Regions from separate parts of the Blastococcus sp. SYSU D00922 genome, predicted to be linked through region 2. Evidence: predicted binding sites of a transcription regulator. Region 2 holds the regulator's gene; the other holds the start of a gene.
What was found. Region 2 encodes LexA, which represses DNA repair genes until DNA is damaged. Its sites were predicted from a motif close to TCGAACANNTGTTCGA; they were not measured.
Positions count from the first base shown of each region.

Region 1: ACI78T_RS01695 (DUF222 domain-containing protein) is a predicted target of LexA. The motif match lies at 2,686-2,701, and genes of this name have one in related genera.

Region 1 is NZ_JBJGZL010000001.1:318,921-325,361, reverse strand. Features, by position in the region: gene ACI78T_RS01710 (phosphoribosyltransferase) at 1-556, opposite strand, end outside; gene ACI78T_RS01705 (hypothetical protein) at 570-722, opposite strand; gene ACI78T_RS01700 (VOC family protein) at 770-1,111, opposite strand; gene ACI78T_RS01695 (DUF222 domain-containing protein) at 1,177-2,682, opposite strand; gene ACI78T_RS01690 (demethylmenaquinone methyltransferase) at 2,900-3,637, opposite strand; gene ACI78T_RS01685 (isochorismate synthase) at 3,673-4,923, shown strand; gene menD (2-succinyl-5-enolpyruvyl-6-hydroxy-3-cyclohexene-1-carboxylic-acid synthase) at 4,920-6,441, opposite strand, start outside.
Region 2 is NZ_JBJGZL010000015.1:42,564-49,004, reverse strand. Features, by position in the region: gene ACI78T_RS18065 (hypothetical protein) at 29-901, opposite strand; gene ACI78T_RS18060 (LysM peptidoglycan-binding domain-containing protein) at 1,108-1,692, opposite strand; gene lexA (transcriptional repressor LexA) at 1,900-2,652, shown strand; gene ACI78T_RS18050 (hypothetical protein) at 2,732-3,748, opposite strand; gene ACI78T_RS18045 (phosphatase PAP2 family protein) at 3,753-4,472, opposite strand; gene hflX (GTPase HflX) at 4,534-6,000, opposite strand; gene ACI78T_RS18035 (hypothetical protein) at 6,154-6,363, shown strand; gene dapF (diaminopimelate epimerase) at 6,368-6,441, opposite strand, start outside.

The DNA of each region.
Region 1 (6,441 bases), on a different contig from region 2:
CCAGCAGGCAGACCAGGTCGTCGACGAACGGTTCGAGGGCGTCGCAGGCACGTGGCGAGCCGACCGGAACGGCGACGGTGATCGACGCGGGACCAGCGGACCTGGCCGCGACGACGGCGGCGTGCATGGTGGCGCCGGTGGCCAACCCGTCGTCGACGAGGACCACGGCGCGGCCGGCCACGGGCGGCGGTGGCCGGCCCTCCCGGTAGGCGGCCTCCCGCCGCCGCAGCTCCACGAGCTCCCGCCGCCCCACCTCGTCGAACGCGGCGCTGCCCACGCCGGCGGCGGCGAGAACGGACTCGACCCGCACGGTCTCCACCGCATCGCCGAGGGCGGCGATCGCGCCCATGGCCAGCTCGGGCTGGGCGGGCAGGCCGAGCTTGCGGACGACGAGGACGTCGAGCGGTGCGGCCAGCGCCGCGGCCACCTCCGCGGCGACGACCACCCCGCCGCGCGGCAGGCCGAGCACGAGCGGAGCGGGGAGGGACCGGCGGGCCAGGTGCTCGCCGAGCGCCCGTCCCGCGGCGCGGCGGTCGGCGAACGGGCGGCGGCTCACCGGAGCCCCGGTCCTACAGCGGCTCGGGCATCGGCGCGGGCGGGGGCGCCGACGGGTCGGTGGGGTCGGGTGTCGGGTACGGCGCGGGCATCGGCGGCGGGATCGGGTCGGTCGGCGACGGCGAGGGACCCGGTGGCTGCGGCGACGGAGGCGGCGGGGTCGTCATGGACCGACGCTAGGACCGCAGGTGCCGCACCGGAACCCCGGGCGAGCTCACTGCGCCGGGCCGCCGCCCAATCCGATCTCATTGCCGTCGGGATCCCGGTAGGTCACCTTCCGCACGCCGTTCTCATAGGTTTCCTGCTCCGCCGGCGAGATCCCCTGGTCGGCGATGCGGCTCACCCAGGCGTCCAGGTCGTCGACGAAGAGCGTGTGCATCGCGTGGCCGGCGTGCTCGGGTCGCACGTCGATGTACAGGTACCGGTGCTCGCCGATCTCCCAGACCGCCTCGACGTCGTTGGGGAAGAACGCCGGGGCGCCCAGCAGCCGCTCGTACCAGGTCAGCGACAGCTCGTAGTCGGTGACGGGCAGGCCCGCGAAGAGGTCGACGGCCACGCCTGGACGCTAGCGACGCCGACGTCGGCCGGGAAGCGGCCGGCCTACCGCCGAGGTGCCCTTCGTCAGAAGGGCGGCGGTTCCTCGCGTGGGCGCGGAGGTGGCGGGGGTGCCGGCAGGGCTCGTTGCTCCACGGGGTGGCGTAGGCCCGGCGGCCGGGTGCACCGGGTGACGCCGCTCGGGGTGGTGACCCGGAGGGTCCCGTCGGGCGAGAGCTCGAAGCGCCAGTTCCGGGCGAAGGTCTTCAGCCGGTGGTGCGTCCGGCACAGGCAGCAGAGGTTCTCGCACCCGGTCCGTCCACCGCAGTCGTAGGCCACGACGTGGTCGGCGTCCGTGCGCCCGGCGGGCTGGGAGCAGCCGGGATGCCGGCAGGTGCGGTCCCGCAGCCTGAGGAACCGCACCTGCGTTGCGGTCGGCTCGTACCTCTCGACCGCGGGCGGCGCCGCGAGAACGGGGCAGGCGCAGGTGACGTCCCGACCGTGCGTCGGGCAGCCTCGTGCCGCCAGCCGCGCGAGCCCACCGGCGGTCGCCGTCGCCAGCAGCGCGCCGTCGTGGCCCGTGAACGCGACCTCGAGACTGCCGCCGGGTGGTGTCTGCACGCCGAGCGCACCCAGCTGGGTCATCAGCTCGCGCAGGTGCGCGGCGGTGATGGGCACGCCTGCCGCGGCCGGGCCCGAATCGACGCCGAGGTCGGCCTTGCCGCGGGGGTGCAACGCCGCCAACGGCGCCAGCACCGTGACCTGCGCCGTGAAGCCGGGGCCGGACGGCGAGCCGCCGGGGTTCAGCACCATCGCCGCGTGCGCCTCGGCCCGGAGCAGCCCGATCGGCCGGTCGTCCCCCGCGGTGCGCGCGAGCTGCGCTGCCGCGTCGATCGCCGACCACATCGCCGCGCCGATCGGAGAGGGCAGCTCGCTCGACAGCACCGACATCCCGTCCTGGGTCGGCCGGACCCGTACCTCCGCGCGTCGTTCGGCCTCGATCCGTCGTCTCTCGGCGAACTCCTCGTCCGCGGCGACCGCCGCGGCGATCAGCCGGCGGCGCAGCCGCCCCGACGAGAGGCCGGCCGCCTCCGGCAGCACGGCGGGGACGACGGCGGCGATCACCTCGTCGGAGGCGGTTCCCAGCACGTCCGCGAAGACCCGCGCCCGCCACCAGTCCAGCTCGCCCGCGGCGCACGCTGCCTGCACCGCCGGCATCCGCCCCGTCAGCACCCAGGCATCGGACAGCACGCCGGCCGCGAAGACGCGTGAGCAGTTCAGGACCAGGGCCAGCTCGTCGGGCAGGAACTCGCTCGTCCCGGGCACCGGCGACCCGGGGCCCCGGCGCCGCGCGCCGGGGTGCCCCGGTGGCGGGTCGTCGGTGTCGGGCCGATCGGCCGCGAGCGCCATGATCAGTTCCGCCTCGTAGGCGGCATCCATCGCCTTGCGGGCCTGCAGCCGCTGGAGCTCGGCGGCGAGCTGCCCCGCCGTCATCGCCTCGACGGGCAACCGCTCGATCGTGACGTCACGCTCCAACGCCCAGTCGAGCAGCAGCCCCTCTACGGGGCTGCGGTAGGGCTGCGCGACGACCACGGGTCGAACATACGTTCGGGATACGACAATTCCTGAGTGCTGCAGGATGGCGGAGTGACGACCCGACCGATCCACGGGCCCGAGCTACTGCTCGGCCTGGCGGGGGACGACCGGCGCCGTCACGGCCGCGGTGCTGGACCGGTGGGTCGTGGCGCTCGTCGTCCTGGTCGGCTGGAGCGTGGCGGAACTGCTCGTCGTCCTCGCGAGGAGGCGACGGTCAGGACGCGCGCGAGCTTTCTGACCGCCGAGCGCGGTGGAGGGCGACGATGCCGCCGGTGAGGTTGTGCCACGCGACGTCGTCCCAGCCGGCCTCCTGCACCCTCGCCGCGAGAGCGGCCTGGTCCGGCCAGGCGCGGATCGACTCGGCGAGGTAGACGTAGGCCTCCGGGTTGCTCGACACCGCGCGGGCGATCCGCGGCAACGCCTTCATGAGGTACTCGGTGTACACGGTGCGGAACGGCGTCCACGTCGGCGAGGAGAACTCGCAGATCACCAGCGTCCCGCCCGGCCGGGTGACCCGGTGGAACTCGCGCAGCGCCGCTGACGGGTCGGCCACGTTGCGCAGGCCGAAGGAGATGACGACGCCGTCCACGCTCTCGTCGGCCAGCGGCAGCGCCATCGCGTCGCCGGCCACCTTGGGCACCGGTCGCGCCGCACCCGCGCGCAGCATGCCCTGGGAGAAGTCGCAGGCGATCGCCGTCACGCCGCCCGCAGCCAGCTCGACCGTGGACACCGCCGTCCCGGCAGCGACGTCGAGGACCGTCTGCCCCGGCCGCGCGCCCAGCGCCTCGCGCGTGGCTCGCCGCCAGGAGGCGTCCAGGCCGCCCGAGAGGACCGTGTTGGTGACGTCGTAGCGCTTGGCGACCCGGTCGAACATCGCCGCGACGTCGGCCGGCCGCTTGTCCAGCCCCGCCCTCACGCCGGCGGTGTGTGCGCTGTCTCGCCGGTCTCCCACGGCACCGACGCTACCGGGCTGCCTACGCTGGGGTCGTGACGGCAGCGGCTCTGACCTCCCCGGCAGCGGCCGCGCGCACCGTCACGACCGTCTGCACGGAGGCCGTCGGCGAGCTGCTGGACCGGCTCCCGGCAGAGGGCGCGCTCTCCTGGGTGCGCCGCAGCGAGGGCCTGGTCGGCTGGGGCGAGGCCGCCCGGCTGGAGGTCAGCGGGCCGCGCGCGCTCGAGGAGGCGGCCGGCTGGTGGGCGGCCTTCACCGCCGGCCTCGACACCGACGACGAGCTGACCGTCCCCGGCTCGGGACCGGTCCTGTTCGCCAGCATCGCCTTCGACCCGGTCGCCGGGACGTCGGTCTTCCTCGTCCCCGAGGTGGTGCTCGGACGGCGGGACGGCGTCGCCTGGCTGACGACGGTCGGCGACGTCGACCCGCGCGACGTCCTCCTCCCCGCGCGCACCGACGACGGACCGGCACCGCGACTGCGCTACGCCGACGGGGCGATGGACCCCGCGAGCTGGTGCGCCGCCGTCGCCACCGCCGTGAAGCGCATCGACGCCGGCGAGCTGCAGAAGGTCGTGCTCGCCCGCGACCTGCTCGTCTCCGCCGACGTCCCACTCGACCCGCGGCGGCTGCTGCGCCGGCTGGCCGAGCGCTTCCCCGACTGCTGGACGTTCTCCGTCGACGGGCTCCTGGGCGCCACCCCCGAGCTCCTGCTCCGGCGGACCGGCCGCGAGCTGTCGGCGCGCGTCCTCGCCGGCACGGCTCCGCGCGGCGCCGGCGCGGACGACGAGCGGCTGGCCGCCGCCCTCATCGGCTCGGCCAAGGACCGGGCCGAGCACGCGCTGGCCGTCGACTCGCTCGTCCGGGCGCTGGAGCCCCACTGCTCCGCGCTCGACGCACCCGCGGAGCCACAGCTGCTCACCCTGGCCAACGTGCGGCACCTCGCCAGCGACGTCACCGGCAGGCAGCGCGGCCGGGCCGGGCTGCTCGAGCTCATCGGTGCGGTGCACCCGACCGCCGCCGTCGGTGGCACCCCCACCCCGGACGCCGTCGCGGTCATCGCGGAACTCGAGGGCATGGACCGCGGCCGCTACGCGGGGCCGGTCGGCTGGCTCGACGCCCGCGGTGACGGCGAGTTCGGCCTGGCCCTGCGCTGCGCAGAGCTGGTCGGCGACGACAGCGCCCGGCTGTTCGCCGGCTGCGGCATCGTGGCCGGTTCCGACCCGGCCGCGGAGCTGGCCGAGACGCAGTCGAAGTTCGCCGCGTTCCAGGCGGCTCTCGAGGGCTAGGCGAGCGCGGCCGCCGCAGCGGCGCGCAGCTCGACGGCGAGCGCGGCCTCGGCCCGCTGGTCGGTCCGGACGACGACGACCCTCGGACCGCCCAGGCCCAGCGCACCGGGCAGCTCCGACGGCGAGGAGATGCGCGTCGCCGCCCAGCCCAGCGACTGCGCCACCGCCACCAGGTCGCGCCCGTGCGGCGTGCCGAACACGCGGCGGTAGTCGCGCGCGTGCCGGTCCTGCCCCGGCTCGAGCTGGGCGAAGATCCCGCCGCCGTCGTTGTCCGGGACGACGACCGTCAGGTCCGGCGCGGGCTCGCCCTCGCCGAGCAGCAGCCCCGTCAGGTCGTGCAGGAACGTCAGGTCGCCCATCAGCGCGAACGCCGGACCGCCGTGGACCGTGGCGGCACCCACGGCCGTCGAGACGGTCCCGTCGATGCCGGCGACGCCCCGGTTGGCGAGCACGGTGAGGTCGGCGCGCGGCACCGCGAGGCGGTCGACGTCGCGCACCGGCGTCGACGACCCGAGCACCAGGAGGGCGCCGGACGGCAGCGCCGCGACGACGTCCCGCGCGAGCCGGGCCGCGGTGAACTCCGGGCGGGCGTCGAGCAGTTCGTCGACCGCGGCACCCACGGCGCTCCCCGCACGCTGCCACTCGCCCACCCACGACAGGTCGGTCGCCTCGCGGCCGTGCCCCCCACCCAGCGTGGCGGCCACGGAGCCGCTGCTGCGGACGGCGTCGGCCCAGCGCGGTGACGCGGTCACCGTCTCCACGTGGACGGCGGGATCGGCGAGCAGTGCGGTGACCGGCCGGGACAGCGTCGGGCGGCCGACCACCAGCACCCGCTCGGGCCGGTGCTCCGACAGCCACTCCCGCGCGCCCAGCACCAGGGCACCGGCACGCACGGCATCCGTCCCCCACGCCCCGCTCGAGGGCTCCGCGACGACGGGCCAGCCGAACGTCGAGCCGAGCTCCGCGGCCTCCCTGCCGAGCGCGGCCGGGCCGTCACCGACCACCACGAGCGTGCGGCGCCCGCGGCCGGGAGCCCCGCCGGAACCGGCGTGCACGGGAACCGCAGCCGTCCACGGGGCGCCGTCCGGGCGCCCCGCCCAGGGGCCGGTGAGGTCCGCTGCGTCGTGGTCCGGCACCAGCGGCTCGCGCAGCGCGAGGTTCAGGTGCACCGGTCCCGGGTCGGCCGAGAGCGCACCCCTCGCGGTGAGCAGCGCCTTGGCGGTCAGCGACCGCCAGTACCGGTTCTGCGCCTCCTCGCGGCCCTCCTCGGGCACGCCGACGTCGGCCGCCCACCGCACGGCGCCGCCGTACAGCCCGGCCTGCTCGATGGTCTGGTTCGCGCCGGTCGCCCGTAGCTCCGGCGGCCGGTCGGCGGTCAGCGCCAGCAGCGGCACCCCGCTGGCGTCGGCCTCCAGGACGGCGGCGTGCAGGTGCGCGGCCGCGGTCCCGGACGTGGTCAGCACGGGCACCGGCCGGCCCGACGCCTTCGCCAGACCGAGCGCGAGGAACGCCGCCGTC
Region 2 (6,441 bases):
TACCTCCGGCGACCCGGGGTGCGACAGGTCAGACGCTGCGGACGGAACCGTCGACGCGCGGGCGACGCGCGTGCGGCACGTGGTCGCTCAGCCGCATCGGACGCGTGAGCAGTTCCGGCTCGAGCCCCTCGGGCGCGGTCCAGGACGCGCCGGCGCGGGAGGGCTCCTCCGGTCGCACGGCCGGGCGCGGAACCGCCGGCGCACCGGCGACGGGGCCGTTGGACACCCGTGCCGTGGAGGGGCCGGGCTCCGACACGGCGGGGAGCAGGCCGGTGTCCGCAGTCCGGTGCCGGCCGAGCTCCCCGGGCGCGCGGTGACGTCCGGGCGATGCGGGCGGAACGGGTCGGGCCGGAGCGTCCTCGGGCGCACGGCGGCGGCCGACCGAGGCGAACTGCGCGGTCTCCGCCGCGGTCCGCCGGCCCCCCACCACGGGGGTCTCGGCGGTCTCGGGAGCGCGACGGCGCCCCACCGAGGCGAACTGCGCCGTCTCGTCGGCGGTCCGGCGGCCGCCGGACGCCGGCGGGTCCGGCACCACGGAGAGGTCGCGGACCGTGGGAAGCCCGGTGGTGGCCGGACCGTCGGCGTCGCCCGACCGCGCGCGACGCCCCGAGGGGTGGCGGGCGACGGACATCTCCTGCGTGCCGGGTCCGTACGCGCTGCGACCGGCCGGCTCGGCGGCCACCGACAGGTGGCGCTCCGGGAGGCGGAGGGAGGCCAGGTCCGTCCACGCCGTCTCCTCGACACCGCCGAGGACGACCCGGACCCACACCTGGCACGAACCGTTGGCGTCGTGCCGCCAGCCGAGCAGCTCGCCGGCCCACCAGGTCCCTGCCTGGTAGACCTCGACGGCCTGCGGTTGACTGGTGAACACAGCTGCTCGGTTCTCCATGGCGCCTGACACGCGACGACCGTAAGCGGTGGAACGACCACAGAGTGTGAAGACGCCCGCACTGAGGGTTGACGAAGTCGCGCTCCGACGTTGTGGACCTATTGCCGTGGCGAGCGCGCCCTCAGCCGCTACGGGCACGCTCGCCGCCTCGTGGCCGTCCGGGCGCAGATCAGAGCCCCGGGCGGGCCCGACGCGCCGAGGACCCGCCGCGCCGGTGGTCACGGCAGGACCAGCGTCTGCCCCGGCACGAGCTCCGAGCCCTGCAGCCGGTTGAGCACCTGGATCTCGTCGACCAGCGCACGGACGTCACCACCGCCCTCCACCGCCGAGGCGATGGACCACAGCGTGTCGCCGGGCCGCACGACGACGCTGCTCTCCCCTGCCAGCCGCAGACCGCCGTCGTTCCCCGCGACGAGCGGATCGAGCCACGACCCCAGGGCGACACCGCACGCCAGCGCCATGACCACGGCCAGGCGTCGGGCCCGACGGGTCAGGCGGAGCCGGGGGCGCTGCACCCTCGCGAGATCGGCACGAGGGCCGGCCACCCGCCGGGGAGCAGCGCCGGCGGGCACGGCCCGGTCGGCAGGACGCGGCGTGGCCGGACGGCGCGAGGGAACCGCCGGAGTGGCGGCGGGCTGGACGGGCGGACGGCAGACACCGACCCGCGAGGGGCTGCGGCGCGACGGGTGAGCCAGCGGCGGCCGCGCCGTCGCCCCGTCGGCACCCACGACGACGAGCCTCGGGCGCCACGGCGCCTGGACCTCCTCGTCGAACTCCAGCACGGCCTGCTGAACGCTCCCCATGACCCGTCCTCCTTCGCTGCGTGACCGGCACCTGCTCGTCGAACGCCTGTTCGATTCGAACGACTGTTCGATGTCTACCGGACGGGTCCGACGAAAGCCACACGACGCGGCATCTGCTTCGAACATGTGTTTGATCCAGGACGTCCGACGCGCTACCGTCCGTGCCACGGACACAGGCGCTGCGCGAGCGGCGGACGAGGAGGCGACGTGGCGGAGAAGAGCGGGAGCTCAGGCGGCCGCAAGGCGTCCGGGGATGCGGGCGCGCAGACGGCCGCGGTCCGGTCGTTCCCCGACCGGGGTGCCGACGGGGACGGGCTGACGCAGCGCCAGCGCCGGGTCCTCGAGGTCATCCGCGACTCGATCGAGCGCCGCGGCTACCCCCCGTCGGTCCGGGAGATCGGGGAGGCCGTGGGCCTCTCGTCCGCCTCGTCGGTCGCGCACCAGCTGTCGGTGCTGCAGAAGAAGGGCTGGCTGCGGCGCGACCCGAACCGTCCCCGGGCGCTCGACGTGCGCCTGCCCGGCGACTCGCCGCACACGGTCCCCGCGCCCGCCGAGGTCGGGCTGGGCGAGGACACGCAGGTGCCGGCGCCCATGTACGTGCCACTGGTCGGCCGCATCGCGGCCGGTGGTCCGGTGCTCGCCGAGCAGGCCGTCGAGGACGTCTTCCCGCTCCCCCGCGAGCTGGTCGGCGAGGGCACCCTGTTCATGCTCAAGGTGGTCGGTGACTCGATGGTCGAGGCAGCGATCTGCGACGGCGACTGGGTCGTCGTCCGGCAGCAGCCCACCGCCGAGAACGGCGAGATCGTCGCGGCGATGATCGACGGCGAGGCCACCGTCAAGACCTACAAGCGGCGCGACGGGCACGTCTGGCTGCTCCCCCACAACCCGGCCTACGAGCCGATCCCGGGTGACGACGCGACCGTGCTCGGCCGAGTGGTCAGCGTGCTGCGCCGGGTCTGAGGCAGGCGGCACGAACGGCGGGTCCCACCGAGTCCGGGTGGGGCCCGCCGTTCGCCTTCGTCGGGGCCTCGCGACGGCGTCAGGGCCGGCGGCGCAGCTTTCCGCCGATCCAGACGACCATGGTCGCGACGCCGGCTGCGAGCAGCGCCGACGTCCACGGCGACAGGCCTGAGCTGGTCAGGTCGGTGAAGCTCGGGACGGGACCTTCGGGAGCCGGCGGCGCCGCGGCAGGCAGGTTCGCCGCCGGCAGCGGGACCTGCGTGAGGTCGCTCGGCGAGCCCTCGCTGGCGACCAGCAGGCTCGTGCCGTCCAACGAGAAGCTGATCGCCTCACCCTGCGGCGAGTCCGGCAGCGGCACGGTCACCGGGGCCGCGGCGAGCGCGCCCACGACGTCGCTGCCGGTCAGGGCCCAGACGTACGCGTCGGTGTACGTGCGCAGCGCGAGGTAGCGCCCGTCGGCGGAGACCGCCCCGCCCGTGACGAGCAGCTGTCCCGCACGCCCCACCGGACCACCGGGAGTCCCGGTCAGCGTCATGTTGACGCCCGCCACCTTCGCCAGCGCCACCGTCCCGCCGTCCACCAGCGGGGACGCCGGGCTGTAGACGCCGCTGGCGCCCAGCACCTCCTTGGTCACCACGTACGGCGTGCCGTCCGGGGCGAGCAGGAGCGCCTCGGCGTCGTGCGGCCCGTCGGGATAGGTGAGCCGGAAGACGCCGGTCGTGCCGTCGGGCCGGAGGGCGAGCAGCGCCACCGTCGAGCGGGTGGCGTTGTTGTCCCCCGTGTCGGCCAGCCAGACGGTCCCGTCCGCGCCGACCGCCATGTCCTCGGGGTCGTAGGGGTCCACCGGCGCCGAGTGGGAGTCGACCACCTGGCAGCCGGCGTCGAGGAGGTGGACCGCCAGCTCCTCGCCGCCGTCGTTCATCGCGAGGACGCCGTCGGTGACGGCCACCACCCCTGACAGCTCGGCCAGCCGCGGGTCGGTGATCTGGCAGAGGGCGGCGGGCGCGACGGCGTCCTCGCCGTGAGCGGGCAGGGCGGAGCCGAGGACGAGGCCGGCGCCGAGGAGGCCCCCGGCGGCCAGCAGCCGTCCCCGCACGCCGCTACGCGGTCTGCCGGCCTCGGGCACGTACCCAGCGTGACAGAACGATTGCATCCAGTCGGTGAACCACGCCCAACAGCACGATCCCCACGGCTCCGCCGACGACGGCGTCGGTGATCCAGTGGAAGTCCAGCGACACCATCGCCAGGCCGGTCGCCACGGGCCCGGCGATGCTCAGCCACCAGAAGGCCCGCTGCACGCGCGCGGGCAGGTCGTACTCCACCGCCAGCCAGCGCGCGACGCCCCACATGATGACCGCGTTGGCCACGTGCCCGGACGGGAACGAGGCGCCGTCGAGGTGGAAGAAGACCTCGTCCGGGTGCCCGGGAGCGGTGCGCCCGGTGCCGTGCTTGACCGCGTAGACGCCGAGGGTCAGCGTCCCGAGGGCCAGCAGCACCCGGAGCAGCGGCAGCCACGTGCGGTACCGCCAGCCGAGGTAGCCGACGAGGACCGCCAGCACCCCGAGGATGGTGGCCCGCCCGCCGAGCTGCGTCACCGCCCAGACGAAGGGGTAGCCGGCCGAGTCGCGCAGCCCCCACCCGCGGACCACGTGGGAGACGCGCAGGTCTGCCCGCTCGAGCGCGCCGCCGGTGAGCAGGTCCGCCGTGATCAGCGCGCCCACCAGGAGCGCGCCGATCATCAGCCACCACGGCGGCCGCCCGATCGAGACGGCGCGGGTGCGCTCGGGCGCGCCGGCGTCCCGCACCGCGCCGCTGGTCACCCCGTCACCGTACCGGCCCGTGACCGGACCGTGATCCAACCGAGGTGGACGCCCCGGGAAGTCAGGCGACGGGGGCGGCGAACTGCTCGAGCAGGGCGGCCAGGCCACCGTCAACCCGTGCGGTCAGCCGGGTGCCGCCGTCCTCGTGCCGCTCGGTGAGCACCTCGCCGTCGCGGTGCACCCGCGCGACCAGGTCACCCCGGTCGTAGGGCACCAGCACCTCGACGTCGATGTCGGGATGCGGCAGCCGGGCGGCGACGAGCTCCCGGAGCTGCTCGATCCCGGTGCCCGTGCGGGCCGAGACCCACACCGCACCCGGCAGGGCACGACGCAGCGTCAGGATGGCTTCCTCGTCCATCGCGTCGACCTTGTTCACGACGATCACCTCGGGCACCGACGAGGCGTCGATGTCCTGGAGCACGACGTGCACCGCGTTGATCTGGCCGAGCGGGTCCGGGTCGGAGCCGTCGACGACGTGCAGCAGCAGATCGGCGGCGGCGACCTCCTCCAGCGTCGACCGGAAGGCGTCGACGAGCTGGTGCGGCAGGTGCCGCACGAAACCGACGGTGTCGGTCAGCGTGTACTCGCGTCCCTCGGGCGTCTCGGCGCGCCGGACGGTCGGGTCGAGGGTGGCGAACAGGGCGTTCTCCACCAGCACACCCGCGCCGGTGAGGGCGTTGAGCAGGCTGGACTTGCCGGCGTTGGTGTACCCGGCGATGGCGACGCTGGGTGTGGCGTTCCGGTCGCGGTTGGAGCGCTGGGTCGCGCGCGCCGTCGCCATCCCGGCGATCTCGCGACGCAGCTTGCTCACCCGGGAACGGATGCGCCGCCGGTCGGTCTCGATCTTGGTCTCACCGGGACCACGGGTACCGATGCCGCCACCACCGGCGACGCGGCCACCCGCCTGCCGGGACAGCGACTCACCCCAGCCACGCAGCCGCGGCAGCATGTACTGCATCTGGGCGAGCTCGACCTGGGCCTTGCCCTCCCGGCTGCTCGCGTGCTGGGCGAAGATGTCGAGGATCAGCGCCGTCCGGTCGACGACCTTGACCTTGAGGATCTTCTCCAGCTGGTTGAGCTGGCCCGGGGTGAGCTCACCGTCGCAGATGACGGTGTCGGCGCCGGTGGCGGCGACGATGTCGCGGATCTCGCCAGCCTTGCCCGACCCCACGTAGGTGGCTGCATCGGGCTTGTCGCGCCGCTGGCTCACTGCCTCCAGGACCTGCGACCCGGCGGTCTCGGCCAGGGCGGCGAGCTCGGCCAGCGACCGGTCGGCGTCGGCCTGGGTGCCTTCGGTCCACACCCCGACCAGCACGACCCGCTCGAGGCGCAGCCGGCGGTACTCGACCTCGGTGACGTCGGCGAGCTCGGTGGACAGCCCGGCCACCCGGCGCAGCGCGCCGCGGGCCTCGAGGGCGTAGGAGCCGGTGGTGTCGTCGGGCTCGTCCCACTGCTCCGCGGCGGCTGCGACAGGGCGCGGCTCGGGGCGGGTCTGGTCGTCGAAGGGGACGTCGGGAGCGGTCGTCATCGTCTCCAGCGTGGCATGCCCCGTCGTCCGGAGCACCTGAGTTGTCTGCATCTCTGTTCGCATCGCCTCGTACAACACCGCGGAGCGCCGACTACATCCCACGTCGCCAGGGGTAGGAGCCCTCCCGAGACGACACCGACGAGGAGGTCTGCGATGAGCGAGTCCGGATCCAGCAGCCTGGGCGCGAACAGCGAGCTCGACGACCCGGGCCGCGACCCGAAGGGCCTCGGCGGCCCGCCCCGCAACCCGCTCGGGAGCGGGCCGGACCAGGACAGCGGTCGCGGCGAGCCGACAGGCAGCCCCGGTACCGAGGGTGAGTCGATGATGCCGGAGTCGCCCGACGGCGACGACGACCGCGCCTGAGCGCTCAGGCGCCGAGCCACTCCGGGCAGAGCTCGCCGGCAGCCACCAGCACCGCGGGCCCGGTGAGCACCGTCGTCC